Regions from separate parts of the Aliiglaciecola aliphaticivorans genome, predicted to be linked through region 2. Evidence: predicted binding sites of a transcription regulator. Region 2 holds the regulator's gene; each other region holds the start of a gene.
The links. Region 2 encodes FNR, which switches genes on or off when oxygen is low (the NO sensors DNR and NnrR bind a similar motif). Its sites were predicted from a motif close to TTGATCTAGATCAA; they were not measured.

Region 1 (4,293 bases), on a different contig from region 2:
AACCAGAAAAAGTCATGCCAATAAAAAATTTCAACATCCAAGGGGCAAGTGAACCTTTTCGCCACAAGAAATAACTTGCCACCCAACTACTGAATAACATCAGCATGCCTAAGCCAACCATGATTCTAAAACCGTAAAACACAGGCTTAACGGGCGGATGTTTACCCTCAAACTCGTTTAGACCTCTAATTTGTCCATCGGGATCATGGGTTAAAATTACACTGGCCATTTTCGGTATGGCAATCTCAAAATGATTTGTACGTTGTTCTTCATCAGGGACTGCAAATAATAGCAGTGGCGCACCATTTGTTGTTTCCCAGACGCCTTCCATTGCTGCCACTTTTTGCGGTTGATGCTCGAAAGTGTTGAGTCCATGCATATCACCCATAACCACTTGTAAAGGGGTCAGTATGGCCGCTAGAAAAATTGCGGTTTTTAAAGCCAGATTAGGCGCTTTTTTGTTGTCACCGCGAAGGATTCGGTAAGCCGAAATGCCTGCAATTAGAAAACAAATGGTTAATCCTGATGCTAACAGCATGTGCCCTAAACGATAGGGGAAGGATGGGTTAAAAATAATTTCAAACCAGTCCACTGCATAAGCGACACCATCACGCATCTCAAAACCTGTAGGAGTATGCATCCAAGAGTTGAGGGCCAAAATCCAAAATGCAGAAAGTGATGTCCCTATAGCAACAATAAAGGTTGATAAGGTATGGAGCCAGGGAGGCACGCGATTAATGCCAAATAGCATGACTCCCAGAAACGTTGCTTCTAGGAAAAATGCAGTCATGATTTCGTAAGCGAGAAGAGGTCCTGCAATATTGCCTACCGTGCCCATAAAACCAGGCCAGTTGGTGCCAAATTGAAATGACATCGTAATTCCGCTCACTACGCCCATTGCAAATGTAAGGGCAAACACTTTTACCCAAAATCGATAAATTCGCATCCATACAGGGTGCTTACTAATGTGAAAACGAACGCGAAAATAGAAAAGCATCCAACACATAGCAATGCTAATCGCTGGAAATAAAATGTGAAAACTAATATTTGCTGCAAATTGAATGCGAGAGAGTAGCATTACGTCTGCCATTGAAAACCCCTAGCGGCGCTGATTTTAGCCGTGTTTAATTAAACTTAAAACTTGATGAATTTACCCTACTTACGGCGATAATCTGCTGTCTAACCTGAACCCTTTTGAATTAACTACTTTTTAAAAACTTATCCTTCATATCTAAAACTTTACCTACCCCGGAACCTAGCTTCATTAAGGTTGATAGCTTTTCTGGACTTAGGCGCTGCAACTCTTCACTCCACTGAGTCACGTTTTCCAATAAGTCATGAATTTCTTTTAACTGTTGTTGGGCATATTCTTCTTGTTGATTCGCCGGCGTAACTAAAAGGGTATCTCGAAGGACGCTCATAGTGGGCTCAATTTCTCGTTTACGACGCTCTTCAAATACCTTGTTTGCCATATCCCAAATGCTACCTAAAGATTTAAAGTAATCTTTTCGATCTCCAGGCACATGATGCATTTGTACTAGCCGCCATGACTGTAATTCCTTCAATCCCATACTGACATTCCCGCGAGAAACATTCAGAGCTTCAGCAATGTCATTGGCGCTTAAAGGCTCTTCACTTATTACTAAAAGCGCATACATTTGCCCGACAGTGCGGTTAAACCCCCAGCGGCTGCCCATTTCACCAAAATGCATAACGAAGGTTTCTATCATGGGTGTCATTTTCATAGATAATTATCTCTTTTCTGAAGTTTCAGTAATTTCTGAAAATTATAAACATTAATTGATGTAGATCAAATATTATTTTATTTATTTGTGATTTGTGGGAGCAGGAAGGTTATCTCTCGATAGGTTATTTGACTTTGAAAAACGAACAGCATAATCCATCCTTTTCCAGTTTAGTTAGTCTGCTACAGGTTAACTAAACTGTCTGTTAAAAAAGCTGCGATCACCTTTATATGGGGGCTGTGCAAAGTACCAATTTTATTTAATTCACTATTAAAAAATCGAAAACATCAAATCAACCCCACCCACTTTAGAATTCATGAGCCTAATTCATGTATTAATGAAATTATATCATTTTTATTCATGTGTTAATCCGCGTATAAAACACTCTCTTCTTTGACTTACGACTTATATAAAAATTGCAGTGCCTTTTGATTACGTGACTTAGGTTCTGGCGATAGTGTCGCGAAAGCATTTATTGATTAACAAAGTCGTTAGTTAAAGCGGGAATGTCCATACAGGGCAGAAGATAAATTTAGGTTTTGTCGCAGATAAATTGGATACAGATCAGCATGAATAAAGAGTTTACATTTACCATTAACAGCGTCGCCTTTGATGAAGACTATCATCCATCGGAGAATACTCGTATCACTACCAACTTCGCTAATTTGGCGAGGGGGCAGAGCCGTCAAGCAAACTTGCGTAATGCGCTTAATATGATCGACAACAGTTTCAACGGTATGGCGTGTTGGGATAATCCAAATGGAAACCGCTATTCTGTGGGGTTGGATATCATCACCGTCGATATTGACATTGAGGGCAGTGGTCGTAGCTTTCCATCGATTGAAATATTAAAAACCACTATCGTAGATCATAGAACCAATAAGCGCATAGACGGCATTGTGGGCAATAATTTCTCGTCTTATCTGCGAGACTATGATTTCAGTGTTTTATTGTTAGAACATAATAAGAACCAGCCGAAATTTAGCATCCCGGATAACTTTGGCGATCTGCATGGCAAACTATTTAAATCTTTCGTTAACTCAGACGCCTACAAACAGCATTTTACAAAGCTACCTGTTATTTGTCTCAGTGTTTCGGATAACAAAACCTATTATCGGACAGAAAATCAACATCCCATATTAGGTGTTGAATATCAGGCAAGCGATTCATCTTTGACGGAACTCTATTTCAAAAAAATGGGCTTGCAGGTACGCTATTTTATGCCGCTGAATAGCGTAGCGCCACTGGCTTTTTATTCCTGTGGAGATTTGCTAAATGATTACACAGCACTAGAGCTGATCAGCACCATTAGCACTATGGAAACCTTCCAAAAAATCTATCGACCAGAGATTTATAACGCCAATGCCGTTGCTGGCCAGTGTTATCAACCGAATTTACAAAATCAGGATCATTCAATTACTCAAATAGTGTATGACCGGGAAGAGCGCAGCCAGTTGGCAAATGAGCAAGGAAAATTCGCTGAAGAGCATTTCATCAAACCTTACCAACGTGTCCTTGAGCAGTGGTCTGCTAATTACGCTTAATCATCAACCTAATATAAGATTTTATTCATTATGAAAACACTACTACCTACCTCAACTGCGGGCAGTCTGCCTAAACCTGCATGGCTTGCACAACCAGAGACACTTTGGTCACCATGGAAATTGCAAGATGAAGAGCTAATTGAAGGCAAGCGAGATGCGTTACGTCTATCACTTCAAGATCAGCAACAAGCTGGGATTGATATCGTCAGTGATGGTGAACAAACCCGCCAGCATTTTGTAACTACTTTTATTGAACACCTTGATGGGGTTGATTTTGAAAAGCGTAAGACTGTGAAAATTCGCGATCGCTATGATGCCAGCGTACCCACAGTGGTTGGTGCTGTTGCTCGTCAAAAGCCAGTTTTTGTTGAAGATGCTAAATTTTTACGAAAGCAAACCAAACAACCCATTAAATGGGCGCTTCCCGGGCCGATGACGATGATTGATACCTTGTTTGATGATCATTATAAAAGTCGCGAAAAATTAGCTTGGGAGTTCGCTAAAATTCTTAATCAAGAAGCCAAAGAGTTAGAGGCGGCCGGGGTTGATATTATTCAATTCGACGAGCCCGCCTTTAATGTGTTTTTTGATGAGGTAAATGATTGGGGTATCGCTACTTTGGAACGGGCAATTGAAGGGCTCAAATGTCAAACTGCGGTACACATTTGTTATGGTTATGGCATAAAAGCCAATACGGATTGGAAAAAGACCTTGGGCTCAGAGTGGCGGCAATATGAAAAAGCCTTTCCCAAATTGCAAACATCGAATATCGATATTGTTTCATTGGAATGTCAAAACTCTCGAGTTCCTATGGATCTTATTGAACTTCTTAGAGGTAAAAAAGTGATGGTAGGGGCCATTGATGTGGCAACTGATAAAGTAGAGACTCCTGAGGAAGTCGCTAATACCTTGCGAAAGGCCCTTGAGTTTGTCGATGCTGACAAACTATACCCATCGACCAACTGTGGTATGGCTCCTTTGCCGCAACAGGTGGCTCGCGCCAA
Region 2 (4,293 bases):
CTGCAAATTGTCTAAGTAATTAGGCAGTATCTCAGCTGGAAAGCCAGGTTGTTTCTGATCTAAATTTACCGCGATAATCTCAAAGTTAATGGGGGCAATTTTTTTAAGAAACATTAATATATCGAGCATGGTGTAACTGTCTTTTCCACCAGACAAGCAGACCATTACTTTATCGCCATCTTCAATCATATTGAAATCGGCAATCGCTTTACCTACATTGCGTCTTAAGCGTTTTTGGAGTTTATTGAAACTGTATTTTTTACTCTCAGACAGAGACTCGAGCTTACTCATCTTATTCCTAGAAAACATTGCTATCAGCCCAGATTATACCTGTCCTCCTAACGGACATAAATACTCTAATTTCAAATGTTTTTAATCAACACTGAGTCTGATAGCGTTTTTGTCTTGCTAGTGCTTAAGTGGACACTCAAATCCTTCGGGTTTAATTGCTAATACATCGCAATTGAGTGAGTCAATGGTGTGCTCAGCGGTATTACCGATAAGTGCTGCGGTTATACCTGTGCGACCTACGGTGCCAATAACAACGAGTTCAGCGTCAATGGTTTTCGCCACTGAAGGTATCACATCTTCTGGAAGCCCTTCGCTTAAATGCTGGTTTTCTTGGGGGATATTGAATTTTTCTGCATGTTCAAGCATCGCTTTTGCATGAAATTGTTTCACTGATTCAGTATAACCAACAGGGTCGAACTCTGGAATTTCGATGGCGATGTTTACAGGCGTTCCGGGATAAGAATTGACTAAGTTAATCTTACCTTCTAATAAATCCGCCATTATCGCAGCTTTTTTGGTGATGAGGTTATTTAAACTGCGGTGTTCTTCATCTTCGCTTCCCACATCAACAGCCGCTAAAATATTACCATTGACAGGCCAGTCATGCTCTTTGACAAGTAAAACTGGAACCGGAGATTTACGGAGAATATGCCAATCAGTTGGGGTGAATATGACTGACTTTAAGGTGTCGTGCTCATGAGTTCCTTTGACGATTAAATCATAACTGTGATCAATCACCTCGAATAAAATACTTTCATAAGGACGATTATGCCAAACGACTTTGATATCTACTGAAGTCGATGAATTGGTCGCTAAGGGTTCGACAATATTAGCAAGCCATTCGGTCTTGTCATCTACCACAGCCTGCCGCATTGTTTCGCGTTCATCTACCGTCAGCATAGTCGTCATTTCATATGAAAAATCGTATATAGATAGAAATGCGGTGATGCTCGCGCCGGTCTTTTGAGCCAACAAAAGGGCGCGCTTAAAAGCTTTCTGATCTTCTTTGGATGGATCGACAACAGCTAAAATTTTGTTAAAAACAGACATAAGTTAACTCCCTTCATAGATTTACACTCACAACTTAAGTGTATGGGTACTTTAGCTATTTTGCCAACTAACAGAGTAATTGTTTTGACCTATATCAACGTAACTGGAAAGACTTATCCGCACGCTTTGTTTTGCACAACATGCTCACCTAGTTTTTCTCTGAGGCCAGGTAAATTCAATATCTGAATAAACTTACCATCTACTTTTATGATATTTTCTTTTTGAAAGCGCGTTAATAAACGACTTACTGTTTCAACCGTGAGTCCGAGGTGATTACCTATTTCATTGCGCGTCATGGTTAAATTAAATTCTGTTTCTGAAAAACCACGGGAGTGAAAGCGATCAGACAAATTAACTAAAAAGTGTGCAAGACGCTCTTCCGCTGTGCGTTTATTTAACAGCATCATTAAACTATGATCTTGATTTATTTCGGTGCTCATGATTTTAAGCATTTCTTTGCGTAAAGAAGGTAGCTGCTCACTCATGGTATCAAGTTTATCGTAGGGTAATTCACAGACCATCGAGGTTTCCATGGCCTGATTATAACTTTGGTATTTTTCTGAAAAAAGTCCGTCAAATCCAACTATATCACCGGGGAAATGGAATCCAGTGATTTGTTGTTCACCATCTGGCGAGGTAATGTAGGACTTAAACGAACCTGTTCTTACGGCAAACAAAGAGGTGAATTTCTGCCCTGGTATAGTGAGTTGATCATTTTTATGTAAAGGACGTTTGCGTTCAATTATTTCGTCCAAACTTTCCATTTCTGTTTGATTTAACGCTACGGGAATACACAGATGGTTAAAACTGCAATTTTGGCAGCGAATACTAAACTTGTTCGAATCAGACATTAGTTAGTTCCATGTAATTCATCAGTTACCAATTATGAATCCCTTGATAACATAAAATCAAGCCAAATAAACATAATAAAACTGCTACGCTGCGTTTCACCATAGCATGAGTTAACCAATGTCTTATTTGAGTTGCGCTCGCACCCATTGCTAACATGATAGGTAGGGTGCCTAAACCGAAGCACAACATAGTTAGTGCACCTTGTACGACACCGCCAGTTGAAACACTCCAGGTTAATGTTGAATAAACGAGTCCACAGGGCAGCCAACCCCAAATCAACCCATAAGGGACAGCATACATTGGATGTTTAAATGGGATAAATCGTTTTGATAACGGGCTGATTTTACGCCAAAAAATTGCGCCAACGCGTTCTACCTTAGTCAGTAATTTCGACCATTGACCAACATACAAACCCAGTAATACCATAAATACGCCGCCAAAAAGAGTCAACGCTTGTGGATTGATAAAAGACTTAGTGGTGACAATTTGGCCTAATAGGCCTGCGATGGCTCCTGCAAGACTATAAGATAAAATACGCCCCGTATTATAGGCGATTAAGAAAGGCCATTGAGATTGGTTTTTTGGTAAGGCAAAAGTAAATGAGGTAACAATTCCACCGCACATTCCTGCACAATGTACACTCCCTGCAAGGCCGATTAAAATGGCAGAAAACCAGCTGATTTCGTTCATTTCTTTTCAGTTTTAGAGACTTTACTTTGTGCGTTCTTATCGACGTCGTCATCAAATAAAATGTTATAACCTTGACGCTCAAGGTCTTCAAATTGATTTGACTTTACCGCCCAAAAAAAGATCCCAATGGCTAACAAAACTAATAAAATAGCAATGGGTATCAGCACATAAATAATACTCAATTTAGTTTCCTATTAACGTAACAAGCGAATGGAGTTTGCTACCACAATGATTGAACTTAAAGACATACCAATTACCGCCATCCAAGGGCTTAAATACCCAGCCACTGCCAGGGGCAGAATAAGTGTATTATAACCGATAGCCCAAAGCATATTTTGCTTAATCTTATGGCGCACTTTAATTGCCATACTAACAGCAAATTTCACATTGCTTAATTTAGTATTCAATAAAATGATATCAGCTGAACGTTTTGCCATATCACTGGCGTCTCCAACAGCAATAGACACATCTGCTGCAGCTAATACTGGCGCGTCATTGATACCATCACCGATCATCAATACTTTATGCCCTTTGGCCTGCAAACTTTGGATATAGGTGAGCTTTTGTTGAGGCGTTTGTCTAAAATATACAGTGGATATGCCTAATGACTCGGCAACGGATAATGCATTTTCTTGTGCGTCACCGCTTAACATAACCAGTTGCTTGCTGTTTAAATCATGCACTAGTTGCTTCGCGTCTTTTTTGACTACATCTTTGATTTTAAAAGCAGCCAGTAACTGTTCACCGAGTTGTAAATATACTTTGGTGTCATCCGCATCCAAGGGCAAATCTGAAGCGCTATCTAAAATGCTTAGGTTGCCTATCTTGACGTTCTGAGACTGATAGATACCCTGCAATCCTTTACCAGCAATAGAAACGACTTGGCTGACTTCTAAAGGCGTCTCAGACTGGAAGGCTCGAGATATAGGATGTCTAGAAAATTGTTCGATTCCTGCGGCTAAATTGAGAACAAAACTTTCTTCACTTTGGTTAAACAATTCAACTTCGCTGACACTAAAATGACCATTGGTGAGGGTACCTGTTTTATCAAAAATAACCGTATCAACATCAGGCATTACATCAATAATATTGGCTCTTTTCACTAACAATCCATATTGATTTAACTTTGCAATCGCACTGGTTAAAGCTGTTGGTGTGGCAAGGCTAAGAGCACAAGGGCAAGTGGCAACTAAAATCGATATGGCGACCCAAAACGCACGCTCTGGTTGATAGGCTAACCAGCCTAAATAGCTGATAAGGGTGATACCTAAGACTATAATAATAAAATACTTTGAGGCTACATCTGCATACACGGCTGCTTTGGGCTTGTCTGCCAGGGCTAACTCCTGAAGACGTAGAATTTTATTCACCAGAGATAATTTAAGTTCATTTTCGACGATTATTTCAAAG
Region 3 (4,293 bases), on a different contig from region 2:
ATATTTTCGTTACTCGTACAGTCCACAATAACTGGGTTAATCAGACTGTTTTGCTTAACAAATTCATTCAAATTTTCAACCGATAAGGTTTTGTCTGAGTTATCTAAATCAGTTTGCCACTCCCCTTGCAGATCAATGCCACCAGCTTGCAACAACAATTTACGACTATTGGCTACGCCGTAGACTTTTAAGCTAATACCACGCTCAAACAAAGGTTGTTGTTGGCGAGCCATTTGTTGCAATAGTTCTTTCCCTACGTTGCCGCACCCCACAAGGAAAATATCAATGGAGTGGGTATTCGAGAAAAAATTCTGATGTACAACCTTCACTGCTTCTTTTGCACGGTGACTCTCAATTACCGTAGAAATTGAGCGCTCAGATGAGCCTTGAGCAATAGCGACATTGTTGACTCTTGCTTGAGCCAATGAACTGAAGAACTTGGCTGCTAAGCCCTTTGAATGACGCATACCATCTCCAACTAAAGTGACAATTGCTAATTCATGGCGAACTTCGATGGGATCTAATAAGTTGTTCGCTAATTCCAACGCAAACGCATCTTCTAACAGATTTTGAGCTTTTTCAGCATCTTTGCTGTGAATACAAAAGCTAATGCTGTATTCAGAAGATGACTGGGTAATTAAGCTGATAGAGATATTCGCATTCGACATGACTTCAAACACACGACTGGCCATGCCAACCATACCTTTCATACCTGGGCCAGCGACATTAAACATAGTCATATCATCAAGATGAGATATCCCTTTAACACTGGTCCAAATTTCACTCGAGTCTTTACCGATTAATGTCCCAGGAGCAGCGGGGTTTAAGGTATTGCGAATCAAACAAGGAATATGGTGTTGGGCGATTGGGCCAATGGTTTTCGGGTGCAGAACTTTGGCTCCAAAATAAGAAAGTTCCATGGCTTCTTGATAAGTAAGTTTATCGAGTAACACGGCACCATCTACTTGGTTGGGATCGGCATTGTAAACCCCGTCCACGTCTGTCCAAATTTCACAACACTCCGCATCTAAGCAGGCGGCAAGGATAGCTGCGGAATAATCAGAACCATTGCGACCAAGGGTCACTTTTTCGCCTTCAGCGTTAACTGCAACAAAGCCCGGCATAATCAATATTTCAGATTTATCATAAACAAAGTCTGAAAAGCGCGCTTTGCTCACTGCAACATCAGCAATGCTATCTAAATACTCGCCTTCAGCAACAATATAATTAACAGGGTCAATAATGTGATTTTTTTGGCCAAGTGCGTTTAATATTTCGCTAAAAATATTCACACTAACATATTCGCCCATACTTAAAATTTTAGCGGTAATTTGGTCTGGGGCACAACGAAGTAACTGAATGCCATCTAAATGCTGTTTCAACTCAACTAAAATAGTGTCAATAAAGCTGCTTAAACGGGCTTTACGAAAAGCGGGTAATTGGTTAGCGAGATCGCTAGCAATACCATTTAACGTCATTTCTAGTTTGGCATACAATTCGCCAAAATCGTTCCCTGCACTCGCTTGTTCACATAACAAGGATAATGCGTTGGTCACTCCCTTAGGAGCCGATAAAACCACTGCTGCACCGTTTTCTTCATGGCTAGCTAAGCTTATGTCTTTGACCGACAAATAACGTTTAGCATCAGCCATAGAAGAGCCACCAAATTTCAACACCTTCATTTATTGCTCCTGTTTACTTCTGTTCCGCTGCTTGAGATTACATTCTAATTTTATACTTCAGCCTTTCCCTCACACTGCGGCAATATAATTGCGCCCAGTGACAAAAGTAGGCAAATAATTTTGCTATAAATAACAAAAAGCCCGCTTGAGTCGCGGGCTTTTTTTAAATTTCTTTAAGCACTAGCCAGCGACCAACTCGTTTGAGGTGGTAATCATAATCATGCCGATGGTGCTTATTATTATTTTCATGTGGCTCAATTTGCCGTATAGACGTCTATATGTCAACCGTCAAAGGGCGATTTGTTGTTGATTTATGCCGATCTATTTACTCTAAGGTAGAATTAAACGGATTGAACCGACTATAAACAACACTTTCGGGTTAAATAACCACCCAAAAACCAACTTTGCCCCATAACTGACTTGTTTATTGTGCAAACACTGGATTCAGTTCAGTTCGATAGAATGTGTTACTGGCTTTATAAGCCTGAAAATGGCCCTTCGACCATTATAGAGTCATTGAGAGAAGATAGTTAAGATAATCAATTTCACCTAATATTGATGTGAATCATATATTTGCAGCTATTTTGTCGCTAGTATAACAACTAACAAATAGTTCATATTGATAATGATTAAGGAGCAATTATGTATAAAACAATTTTGTGTGCAATAGAGGCATCAGCAGAAGGGAAACAAGTTCTGGCCAAAGCAGCTGAAATGGGAGAGCTTTATGGCAGCAAATTAATTGTTATGCATGTTTTACCATACAAATTATTGCCTAAGGATTATCAGAAAGAATTAAAAGACGAAATATCGCCAAAGATTGAAGGGTTATGCGCTGATTTCAACGTTCCTAAAAAGAATCGCATTATCAAGGTGGGTAAACCTTATGAATTGATATGCAATGAAGCCATTAAGAGAAAGGCGGATTTAATCATGTTAGGAACACATTCTAAAAAAGGGATTCAAGCGTTAATAGGTTCAACTGCTAATGGGGTTGCTAACTATGCTGACTGCGATGTGTCATTAGTGAGAATCGCAAAACCCGCTCATTAGGCACAGAAATAAATGCAATCATTTGTTACCTACAAATTTGTGGGTAACAAATAGTATGCTGGGTAAAACAATGGCAATCGATAATCATCTTTGCTCTAACCGAAGCTGATATTTGTTTAAGAAAAGCGTTTAGCTAAATCTAAAACTTACTTAGTATTTTCTCCTATCCCATAACAATTCAGTTATAAAACCCACTGTCGTAATTTAATGATAAGCCACTAGGGTCACTTAATTGTAGCTTTGGTATTCAATGGCTTATTAAATCAAATACGATTGTGTTGTTTTTTTGATCCTAACCAAAGGCTTATTTATTGCAGATTACTCTTAAATTCCTTTGCAAGTTGGATGAAAAACTCAACTTTTTGCGGTTCAATATCTTTAAGCATAGTATCGAATACTTGCTTTTCGATTGTATTAAATTTGTCGAGGTACGTTTTTCCTTGGCCAGTTAAAGACAAAATTTGACTACGCCCATCGTTTTTGTTGCTAGTTTTAACCACCAACTGCTGATTTACGAGCTCTTTAATCAAGCGATTAATTTGCGCTTTGTCTCGAGACATAAAAGTGGCCAACTTTTGACCGGTGCAATCTTCAATTTTAGAGATCACCTTCAGGGACTTTAAATGCATTGGTGATAAGTCTGAATCCAATTGTTTAACGCCCTCAATGATATTCGTGCGCACGGTCCGAAAAAGACTAAAAAGCGCTTCATTTAATTCCATTATTTCTCCACATGTAAAAACTCCTGATACATTTGGTTGACATTATCAATCAAAATCAATATAGTAGACTTTATCAACCTTATTCCATTGGGTACGAAAATGCAACTAGAGTTCAAAAAACACTGACGATATTCACTATTCTCAGTACGTTCGTTGGCTTGATAACAGCGATTATGACATAGCTAAACTTGCAGACAACTCAGATTCATCAAAAGCAGTACTCGGACTTTTGAAGGCTGTGCTATTGGGATCTGCAACCGCAATAGGATTAACCTTCGCCTGCATAATGGTGTTTGTGATCCGCTCCAAGTTACAACAATGTTTAGCACCACCATTAACTTAAAAATCACTCTTAAAGGAGAATTATATGGGTCCCAAAATGCGTATGACAACGGTAGAATCGGTAATTGATTTATCGCCTCACATGAGACGAATCATTTTACAGGGTGACGAGCTTGAAGACTTCCCTGATGATAAAAAAAGCGCCCACGTAAAAGCGATCTTCCCAAATCCTAATTCAACGGAAAAAATGCCTAAACTAGGTATGTATATAGGCTTTAAGAAGTGGATGCGCTCATATACTGTGCGCGAATTTGACAAACAGAACCGTCAATTAACCCTCGACTTTGCGGTTAATGATCACCAAGGATTAGCCAGTAATTGGGCATCTAATGCTAAATCTGGAGACTTTCTGGGAATTGCTGGACCGGGAGAGGTTAAACATACAGATTTAAATGCCCCTCAGCATCTTTTCTTTGGTGATATAACTGCTTTACCCGCTATCGCAGCAACATTGGAGCAATTACCGGTTGATGCTAAAGGTAGCGCGTGGATCC

Region 1: ACYVIL_RS06980 (GbsR/MarR family transcriptional regulator) is a predicted target of FNR. The motif match lies at 1,801-1,814, and genes of this name have one in related genera.
Region 3: ACYVIL_RS15285 (universal stress protein) is a predicted target of FNR. The motif match lies at 2,238-2,251, and genes of this name have one in related genera.

What each region holds. Positions count from the first base shown of each region.
Region 1 is NZ_BAAGTF010000011.1:37,095-41,387, reverse strand. Features, by position in the region: gene ACYVIL_RS06985 (cytochrome ubiquinol oxidase subunit I) at 1-1,090, opposite strand, end outside; gene ACYVIL_RS06980 (GbsR/MarR family transcriptional regulator) at 1,200-1,745, opposite strand; gene ACYVIL_RS06975 (DUF1852 domain-containing protein) at 2,315-3,289, shown strand; gene ACYVIL_RS06970 (methionine synthase) at 3,320-4,293, shown strand, end outside.
Region 2 is NZ_BAAGTF010000009.1:26,131-30,423, forward strand. Features, by position in the region: gene ttcA (tRNA 2-thiocytidine(32) synthetase TtcA) at 1-291, opposite strand, end outside; gene uspE (universal stress protein UspE) at 409-1,341, opposite strand; gene fnr (fumarate/nitrate reduction transcriptional regulator Fnr) at 1,455-2,192, opposite strand; gene ACYVIL_RS05305 (sulfite exporter TauE/SafE family protein) at 2,218-2,883, opposite strand; gene ccoS (cbb3-type cytochrome oxidase assembly protein CcoS) at 2,880-3,065, opposite strand; gene ACYVIL_RS05315 (heavy metal translocating P-type ATPase) at 3,078-4,293, opposite strand, start outside.
Region 3 is NZ_BAAGTF010000029.1:70,851-75,143, reverse strand. Features, by position in the region: gene thrA (bifunctional aspartate kinase/homoserine dehydrogenase I) at 1-1,682, opposite strand, end outside; gene ACYVIL_RS15285 (universal stress protein) at 2,325-2,735, shown strand; gene ACYVIL_RS15280 (MarR family winged helix-turn-helix transcriptional regulator) at 3,044-3,457, opposite strand; gene ACYVIL_RS15275 (siderophore-interacting protein) at 3,825-4,293, shown strand, end outside.